DNA from 4 places in the Enterobacter oligotrophicus genome. Region 1 is predicted to be linked to each of the others. Evidence: predicted binding sites of a transcription regulator. Region 1 holds the regulator's gene; each other region holds the start of a gene.
The links. Region 1 encodes Fur, which represses iron uptake genes when iron is present. Its sites were predicted from a motif close to ATAATAATGAGAACNACTATCAA; they were not measured.
Positions count from the first base shown of each region.

Region 2: the regulator Fur is predicted to act here: its motif matches at 1,072-1,094, upstream of efeU (iron uptake transporter permease EfeU).
Region 3: the regulator Fur is predicted to act here: its motif matches at 909-931, upstream of EoCCA6_RS20540 (TonB-dependent siderophore receptor).
Region 4: the regulator Fur is predicted to act here: its motif matches at 1,132-1,154, upstream of feoA (ferrous iron transporter A).

Region 1 covers NZ_AP019007.1:3,848,939-3,851,142, forward strand. Annotated here, with positions in the region: gene chiP (chitoporin ChiP) at 1-92, shown strand, start outside; gene chiQ (ChiQ/YbfN family lipoprotein) at 140-466, shown strand; gene fur (ferric iron uptake transcriptional regulator) at 624-1,070, opposite strand; gene fldA (flavodoxin FldA) at 1,360-1,890, opposite strand; gene ybfE (LexA regulated protein) at 2,046-2,204, opposite strand, start outside.
Region 2 covers NZ_AP019007.1:4,207,549-4,209,752, forward strand. Annotated here, with positions in the region: gene EoCCA6_RS20080 (NupC/NupG family nucleoside CNT transporter) at 1-898, opposite strand, end outside; gene efeU (iron uptake transporter permease EfeU) at 1,150-1,983, shown strand; gene efeO (iron uptake system protein EfeO) at 2,027-2,204, shown strand, end outside.
Region 3 covers NZ_AP019007.1:4,287,838-4,290,041, forward strand. Annotated here, with positions in the region: gene EoCCA6_RS20540 (TonB-dependent siderophore receptor) at 1-829, opposite strand, end outside; gene comR (TetR family copper-responsive transcriptional repressor ComR) at 1,008-1,643, opposite strand; gene bhsA (multiple stress resistance protein BhsA) at 1,888-2,145, shown strand.
Region 4 covers NZ_AP019007.1:2,102,119-2,104,322, forward strand. Annotated here, with positions in the region: gene EoCCA6_RS10190 (Tex family protein) at 1-890, shown strand, start outside; gene feoA (ferrous iron transporter A) at 1,194-1,421, shown strand; gene feoB (Fe(2+) transporter permease subunit FeoB) at 1,452-2,204, shown strand, end outside.

The DNA of each region.
Region 1 (2,204 bases):
ATATCCCAAGCTATGCGGGCGGTTACGGCAACATCTTCCAGGATGAACGTGACGTGAAATTTATGGTTATCGCGCCATTCACTATCTTCTGATGAACGCTCCGGCGGGCTGAGTCCCGCCGGGATGGAGACTGAACATGATGAAAAAAATTATCGTCGTCGCGTTGCTGGCATCAGGGCTGGCGGCATGCGCTCAGCCTCAGGCACCGAAAGAGGATTCGCGTCTTAAAGAAGCGTATAGCGCCTGTATCAATACCGCTGAGGGATCGCCGGATAAAATCGAAGCCTGCCAGAGCGTGCTGAATGTGCTTAAGAAAGAGAAAGCGCATGAACAGTTTGCGACGCAGGAAAACATTCGCGTGATGGATTACCAGGCCTGTATTCAGGCACGTAAAACGGGTAACGATCAGGAAGTGGCGAAGCGTTGCGATAAAATCTGGCAGGAGATCCGCAGCAACAACAACTAATAAGCCGTTTTTACGCCCGGTGGCGCTGCGCTTACGGGACCTGCAAAGGTGTCACAGCCCGTAGGCCCGGTAAGCGCAGCGCCACCGGGCTTTTTATTGCCATAAAACAGGCAAAAAAAAGCCAACCTTTCGGCTGGCTCAGAGTATAAACACTACTTTATTTCGCATCGTGCGCATGTTCATCTTCGCGGCAATCGCCTTCTGCACAGTGACCATACAGGTACAGGCTGTGGTTGGTCAGGCGAATGCCATGACGAGCGGCAATTTCACGCTGGCGCGCTTCGATAGAATCATCGCTAAATTCAATGACCTTGCCGCAATCGAGGCAGATCAGGTGATCGTGGTGGTGCTGCTGGGTCAGTTCGAAAACAGATTTACCGCCTTCGAAATTATGACGGGTGACAATGCCCGCGTCATCGAACTGGTTCAGCACGCGATAAACGGTTGCCAGCCCAATCTCTTCACCCATGTCGATAAGACGCTTGTAAAGGTCTTCCGCACTGACATGGTGATTGTCTGGCCCCTGAAGCACTTCAAGGATTTTTAACCGAGGAAGCGTAACTTTCAGGCCAGCCTTCTTTAATGCGGTATTGTTGTCAGTCATGCGGAATCTGTCCTGTTGCTAAACGATTCACTTCTAAAGAAGAAGTGACAGAAAATGCACTTGGGATGATGCGTCTCATTATAGAACTGCCATGGCTAAATGAAAACTGCAAGTCTCAAGCAAAGTATGCTTATAAAAACGTGGTATCACCAACAAACTTGTTCGATGGCACCCACTTTTTACCGGGGGATATTGTACAGGTCTGAGCGAAAAAGTTAAAAGTTTGTAGCAATTAATTTAATCGGTTTTACCTGGAAACGGGCGCAACCGGAGTCGCGCCGCAGAGAAATCAGGCGTTAAGAATGTCGTCCAGATTCAGTTCTTCGCGGACCTGCTTAACCCATTTCTCAACACGCTCAGCCGTCAGTTCTGGCTGGCGGTCCTCGTCAATAGCCAGGCCAACGAAGTGATCGTCGTCTGCCAGGCCTTTAGAGGCTTCAAAGTGATAGCCTGCCGTTGGCCAGTGACCCACAATAGCCGCACCGCGTGGTTCAATGATGTCGCGGATAGTGCCCAGCGCGTCACAGAAATACTCAGCGTAGTCTTCCTGATCGCCACAGCCGAACAGGGCAACCAGTTTGCCGTTGAAATCCACTTCTTCCAGGGTTGGGAAGAAATCGTCCCAGTCACACTGCGCTTCACCGTAATACCAGGTCGGGATACCCAGCAGCAGGATGTCATAGCCCTCGAGATCTTCTTTGCTGCTCTTGGCGATGTCATGCACATCGGCAACGTCTTTACCGAGCTGTTTTTGAATGTTTTTTGCGATATTTTCGGTATTGCCGGTATCACTGCCGAAGAAAATGCCGATAATTGCCATGAGTAAAATAACCTCTTGAAACTTAATGGTATGGTGGCGCAATTTGTCCACGGATAAGGGCAATAATAGCAGAACTGGCAACCCTGCGGAAACAGCTATCGCGCAGGACTGCACTCTGTGCTACATGAAAAGGGTGATAAAGGGGATTTTCAGACTTATGCCTTGCTGTGCATCATCTCAAGTTGAGCAATTAACATCTCTTCAATCAGCTCGCTGCGGCTGATGTCACGGGCGTTCGCCAGCGCATTAAGCGCATCGACGGCATCGGCGTTGAGCTTCAGTTCGACACGCTTAAGCCCACGATTTTTATCGCG
Region 2 (2,204 bases), 360 kb from region 1:
CATCACTCAGCGGAATACCCACCAGCCATGCCAGCGGATAAAACACATAGCCCAGGATCTGCTGGAAGCTCATGCCAAATACGCTGGAGAACAGGGCATTAACGGCGCTGATAAGGGCAATAAAGCCAATCAGCATCGCCAGAATAATCATCGCCACTTTAAAACCGGCCAGAATATATTCGCCCAGCATTTCAAAGAAGCTCCGGGATTCATGCAGTTTTTCCAGTTTGATATCCGGCTCCGCTTCCGGGCGCGCCGGGTTGATAACGGAGAGAATAATAAAGGTGCTGAACATGTTCAGAATAAGTGCCGCGACGACAAATTTAGCGTCGAGCATGGTCATATAAGCACCGACAATCGACAGAGAAACGGTCGACATCGCCGTAGCGGCCATTGTGAACAGGCGGCGAGACGAGAGATCGCCCAGTACACTTTTGTAAGCAATGAAGTTTTCCGACTGACCGAGGATTAGCGAACTCACCGCATTAAAAGACTCCAGCTTACCCATGCCGTTCAGCTTCGACAGCAGCGTACCGATAACCCGAATAAAGACCGGCAGAATTCGCCAGTGCTGAAGAATACCAATCAGCGCGGAAATAAAAATAATTGGGCAGAGCACGCCAAGGAAAATGAACGCCAGACCTTTTTCACCCATTCCGCCAAAGACAAAATTGGTCCCTTCGGCGGCGAATTTAAGCAGAGACTCAAAGAAGCCGGACACATACTTAATAATGAACAGGCCGCTTTCTGCATGCAGGAAAAAGAATGCCAGCGCTATTTCAATGGCAATGAGTTGTAAAACAAAACGAATGCGGATTTTTCGGCGATCGAAACTCACCAGCCAGGCGAGCGCAAGGATAATCGCCAGCGCCAGCAGGAAATGGACAATGTTATACATGATTGATGATCTGCAGATTAATGAGGCGCATATTTAGCCATAGCGAAGGTTAACCGTAAATGGGCATTTTCGTTATAACTTATAAACTTAACGATAACTTATGCGATTATTATCCCGCGATGCGTTTACATCTCGTCATCAAAACACCACACATTTCGCTTGTTTTTCTTGTTGCCGTAATGATAATCACTATCAAAAGAATTTACTTTTCTTTGCATCAGTTGACCGCGATAAACATTTAAGGTGTCGGCATGTTTGTTCCATTTCTCATTATGTTACGTGAAGGCCTCGAAGCGGCCTTGATTGTCAGCCTTATCGCCAGTTACCTGAAGCGAACCCAGCGCGGACGCTGGATTGGTGTGATGTGGGTGGGCGTGTTTCTCGCCGCGGGGCTCTGTCTGGGCCTGGGGATTTTGATCAACGAAACGACCGGTGAATTCCCGCAGAAAGAACAAGAGCTGTTTGAAGGTATTGTCGCGGTGATTGCGGTGGTGATCCTCACCTGGATGGTGTTCTGGATGCGTAAAGTCTCCCGCAATGTAAAAGTGCAACTGGAGCAGGCGGTGGATAACGCTCTGCAAAAGGGCAATAACCACGGCTGGGCGCTGATCATGATGGTCTTTTTCGCTGTGGCGCGCGAGGGGCTGGAGTCGGTGTTTTTCCTGCTGGCAGCGTTTCAACAGGATGTCGGTATCTGGCCACCTGTTGGTGCAATGCTGGGGCTGGCAACCGCCGTGGTGCTGGGCTTCCTGCTCTACTGGGGCGGCATTCGCCTTAACCTGGGCGCATTCTTTAAATGGACCAGTCTGTTTATTCTGCTGGTGGCGGCGGGGCTGGCGGCAGGGGCAATCCGCGCCTTCCACGAAGCGGGACTGTGGAATCACTTCCAGGACGTGGCGTTTGACCTCAGCAACGTCATCACCACCCATTCTCTGACCGGCACCCTGCTCGAAGGTATCTTCGGTTATCAGGAAACGCCGAGCGTCAGCGAAGTGGCGATCTATTTCATCTATCTCATTCCGGCGCTGGTGCTGTTCTTCATGCCCTCGCGCCCCAGCACGCAGCCGTCGCGTACTGCGCCCTGAAGTGCTCATTGTAGTTACAACATACTTTAAAAAGGGAAGGGTCATGGCAATTCAATTTCGTCGTAGTGCGTTACAGGCTGGTGTGGCGGCGCTGATTGCGTCTGCATTCGCTGCGCAGGCTGCGGATATTCCGCAGGTTAAAGTCACCGTTAATGATAAGCAGTGTGAGCCGATGACCATTACGGTCAACAGCGGTAAGACGCAGTTTATTATTCAAAACC
Region 3 (2,204 bases), 440 kb from region 1:
TGCGGGTGCGGGCTGTTCCATTCCCGGTGACGGCGCTCATGTTTTTATCGAGATATAGCCCGTAATCATCGTCACCCTGGCTTTTATAGTACTGGGTCACCACCTGCAACTGCCGCGTCTCGTTAATCTCAATGGTGCCGGTTCCCATCACGTCGAGACGGTCAGAGTGCTGTAACCCTGTCTGAGTGTTATCAAAGGTAAGGGCATCGCCGTTCCCGTCATACCAGCCGCCAAAACGCTGATATGCAATGGAAAGACGACCGGATGCGTGGTCGTTCCCTCCGCTGACGGCGGTCGCCACACGTTCGTCGTGGTCGTTGCTATTGTTGAACCCCGTTTTGCTGCCCAGTTCCAGATCGACTTCCGTCTCCGGTTGACCTTTTTTAGTCACGATATTGATCAGGCCACCCGTACTGCCACCACCATAAAGTGCAGTTGAGCCGGAGATGACTTCGATGTGATCGACGTTAAAGGGGTCAATAGAATCGAGCTGACGGCTGTCGGTGCGCGACGAGTTCAGGCGTACACCATCCACCAGCACCACGATGGCGCGACCGCGCATATTCATCCCGTAATTGGTACGCCCCTGGCTGCTGACATCCATCCCTGGGATCAACTGCCCGAGAATATCCTTAAACTCTTTGCCGCCCTGAACCTGCTGTTCAATCTCCTGGCCTTCTATTATCCAGGTGGTCTGTGCCATTTCGGCCACCGTGCGGTGGCTACGGTTGGCGCTGACGACCAGGCTCTCTTCATTGGTTTGTTCGGCATACAGCGGCATTGCGATAGACAGCAATATTGGGTTGAGCACCCAGAGGTTTTTCTTCATCATCATTCCTTATTGAGCATTCGCTCTTTTATTGGCAGGTCATTGTCTAACAAATAAAAAAATGCAAATGCGAATACTGCCGATAATAAAAATCATTATCAACCTGAGAAAATAAAAGGGTAATGATGAAAAGAGAGGTGGGGGAGCAGTGAGGAAGGGCGGCGAACCGCCCGGACGATCAGAATTTAAGCAGTTCGGGCCACAGACGCAGGGTCGTCTGCGTAATACCCTGCAGTTTCTCCAGGCTCGCTCCTTCACGGGCGCTGATCGACATGCCCTGTAAAATACAGCTCAGGTATTGCGCCAGCTCCTGTGGACGACACTGCGCCGGTATTTCACCACGCTGCTGGCGCTGGGCCAGAAACGTGCTCAGCGTCTCCTCCTGCATAGCGTGACGCGATTTCACCGTATTAGCGATCTCTTTAGACGAGGCCGCGAGGGTGGCGGAGGTGTTGATCATAAAGCAGCCCGCCGGTGTGTCTTTGCTGGTAAAACAGGTTGCGACAGCCGTGAAGTAGTCCCGTAGCGCCTGTTCAACCGTTTTCTCTTCACAGAACAGCTGGGCTTCGTGTTTGGCCGCGAAACGGGTGATGTATCTGTCCAGCACGGCTCTGAAAAGCCCTTCTTTATTGGTGAATTCCGCGTACAGCGTCGGTGCTTTGGCACCGGTAGCCTCCACCAGATCGGAAAGTGAAGTCGCTTCATACCCATGTTGCCAGAAGAGTGTCATGGCCTTATCGAGCGCCGCATCCCTGTCGAACACTTTTGGTCGGCCACGGCTTTTCTTCGCGCAACTCGTGACATCGGTTGTCATTTGCCGTTGGTCCTCTGTTGGTTTGTTGAATGATCATTATAAAAATAATCCACAGCCGCGACCAGCGCTCATTGCTTAAAAATAAATTAATCATATGGGTATGAAAATAAACGAAATTAAAATTAATTTAACGGTCGTTATAAAAAGATATTGACGTGTGATGCAGATCACATCTATCATTTACCTATCGATCGTTAAGTAAATAACTAGCGACCTAAAATTCATCTGCCTAAAGGTAAAAATCATGAAAAACGTAAAAACCCTGATCGCTGCCGCTGTACTGAGTTCACTCTCTTTCGCAAGTTTTGCTGCTGTTGAAGTGCAATCAACTCCGGCTGACCAGCATAAAGTCGGCACCATCTCCGCAAGCGCGGGGACTAACCTGGGTTCTCTGGAAGATCAACTGGCACAAAAAGCTGACGCGATGGGTGCAAAATCCTTCCGTATCACCTCTGTGACCGGTCCGAACACTCTGCACGGTACTGCAGTTATCTACAAATAAGCCGGCATAAACCCTCATTTTTGCCACTGCTAAAAAAACGCCCTGCATGAGCAGGGCGT
Region 4 (2,204 bases), 1.7 Mb from region 1:
AGCTGGCGCGTAAGCTGGATGCAGTCGTGGAAGACTGTGTAAACGCCGTCGGCGTTGACCTGAACACGGCCTCCGTTCCCCTGCTGACCCGCGTGGCGGGCTTAACCCGCATGATGGCGCAGAATATCGTCGCCTGGCGTGATGAGAACGGTCAGTTCCAGAACCGTCAGCAGTTGCTGAAGGTGAGCCGACTGGGGCCGAAAGCCTTTGAGCAGTGCGCGGGCTTCCTGCGTATCAACCACGGCGATAACCCGCTGGATGCCTCTACCGTTCACCCGGAAGCGTACCCTGTCGTGGAACGCATTCTGGCGGCAACCCAGCAGGCGCTGAAAGCGCTAATGGGCGACAGCAACGCGCTGCGCAACCTGAAAGCCTCAGATTTCACCGACGAGCAGTTCGGCGTGCCGACGGTCACCGACATCATCAAAGAGCTGGAAAAACCAGGCCGTGACCCGCGCCCTGAGTTTAAAACCGCGACCTTTGCAGACGGCGTCGAAACCATGAACGACCTGCTGCCAGGTATGGTGCTGGAAGGCGCAGTCACGAACGTCACCAACTTCGGCGCGTTTGTGGATATCGGCGTGCATCAGGATGGTCTGGTCCACATCTCTTCCCTCGCCGACAAGTTCGTTGAAGATCCGCACACCGTGGTCAAAGCGGGCGACATCGTGAAGGTGAAAGTGCTGGAGGTTGATCTGCAGCGTAAGCGTATCGCCCTGACCATGCGTCTGGACGAGCAGCCAGGCGAGACCAACGCGCGTCGTGGTGGCAACCGCGAGCCGCAACGTCCGGCTGCGAAAGCCGCCAAACCGCGCGGTCGCGACGCTCAGCCTGCGGGCAACAGCGCGATGATGGATGCGCTGGCAGCGGCAATGGGTAAAAAACGGTAATACGGTTAATGCCCGGTGACACTACGTTTGCCGGGCATTTAAATAAATAAAGATGTACTCACTCATTAATTAATAAATATGAAACCGATTGCATATCCATATTTAAACCATCAATTATCACTTCATTAACAAATAAATCCCCCTGTCTTCCCGCCATCAAATTCAATAAATATTGAGCAAGGTCAAACTGGCCGTAAATTAATACCATTAACAACATTCCGTCACATTTTTATTATTGCTGATAAAAACTATTCTCATTATCATCGCAGTGTAGATTATTTAACCTCTCGTAAAGTAGGCGCTATGCAATTCACTCCAGACAGTGCATGGAAAATTATCGGTTTTACCCGTGAGATTAGCCCGGCCTATCGGCAGAAGCTGCTGTCACTGGGCATGCTACCCGGCTCGTCATTCCAGGTTGTACGCGTTGCACCGTTGGGCGATCCTGTTCATATCGAAACCCGACGAGTGAATCTGGTACTGCGTAAGAAAGATCTCGCATTATTAGAAGTCGAAAACGTATCCCGATAACAAGCCAGCGGTTTCAGTGGGTCTAATACAATGAAAAAATTAACTATTGGCTTAATTGGCAATCCTAATTCCGGCAAGACAACTTTATTTAACCAGTTAACTGGCGCACGCCAGCGTGTGGGAAACTGGGCAGGCGTAACGGTTGAGCGCAAAGAAGGTCAGTTCATGACAACAGACAATCAGGTTACCCTGGTTGATCTGCCTGGCACCTATTCGTTAACCACTATTTCATCTCAAACGTCCCTCGATGAGCAGATTGCCTGCCACTATATTTTGAGCGGCGATGCGGATTTATTAATTAACGTGGTCGATGCCTCCAACCTGGAGCGCAACCTTTATCTCACGCTGCAACTGCTGGAACTGGGTATTCCCTGCATCGTGGCACTCAACATGCTCGACATTGCGGAAAAGCAAAAGCTGCGCATTGATATCGATGCCCTTTCTTCACGTCTGGGCTGTCCGGTGGTTCCGCTGGTCTCCACCCGCGCTCGCGGTATTGATGCCCTGAAGCTGGCGGTTGACCGACACGCGGGCAACACCGATGTTGAGCTAGTGCACTACGCGCAACCGCTGCTTCGCGAAGCCAACCTGCTGGCGCAGGAGATGGATAACACCATGCCTGCCCGACAGCGTCAGTGGCTCGGCCTGCAGATGCTGGAAGGTGACATCTACAGCCGTGCGTATGCAGGCGATGCGGCAGACAAACTGGACGTATCGCTGGCGCGCCTGAGCGACGAACTGAGTGACCCTGCTTTGCACATTGCGGATGCGCGTTATCAGTCT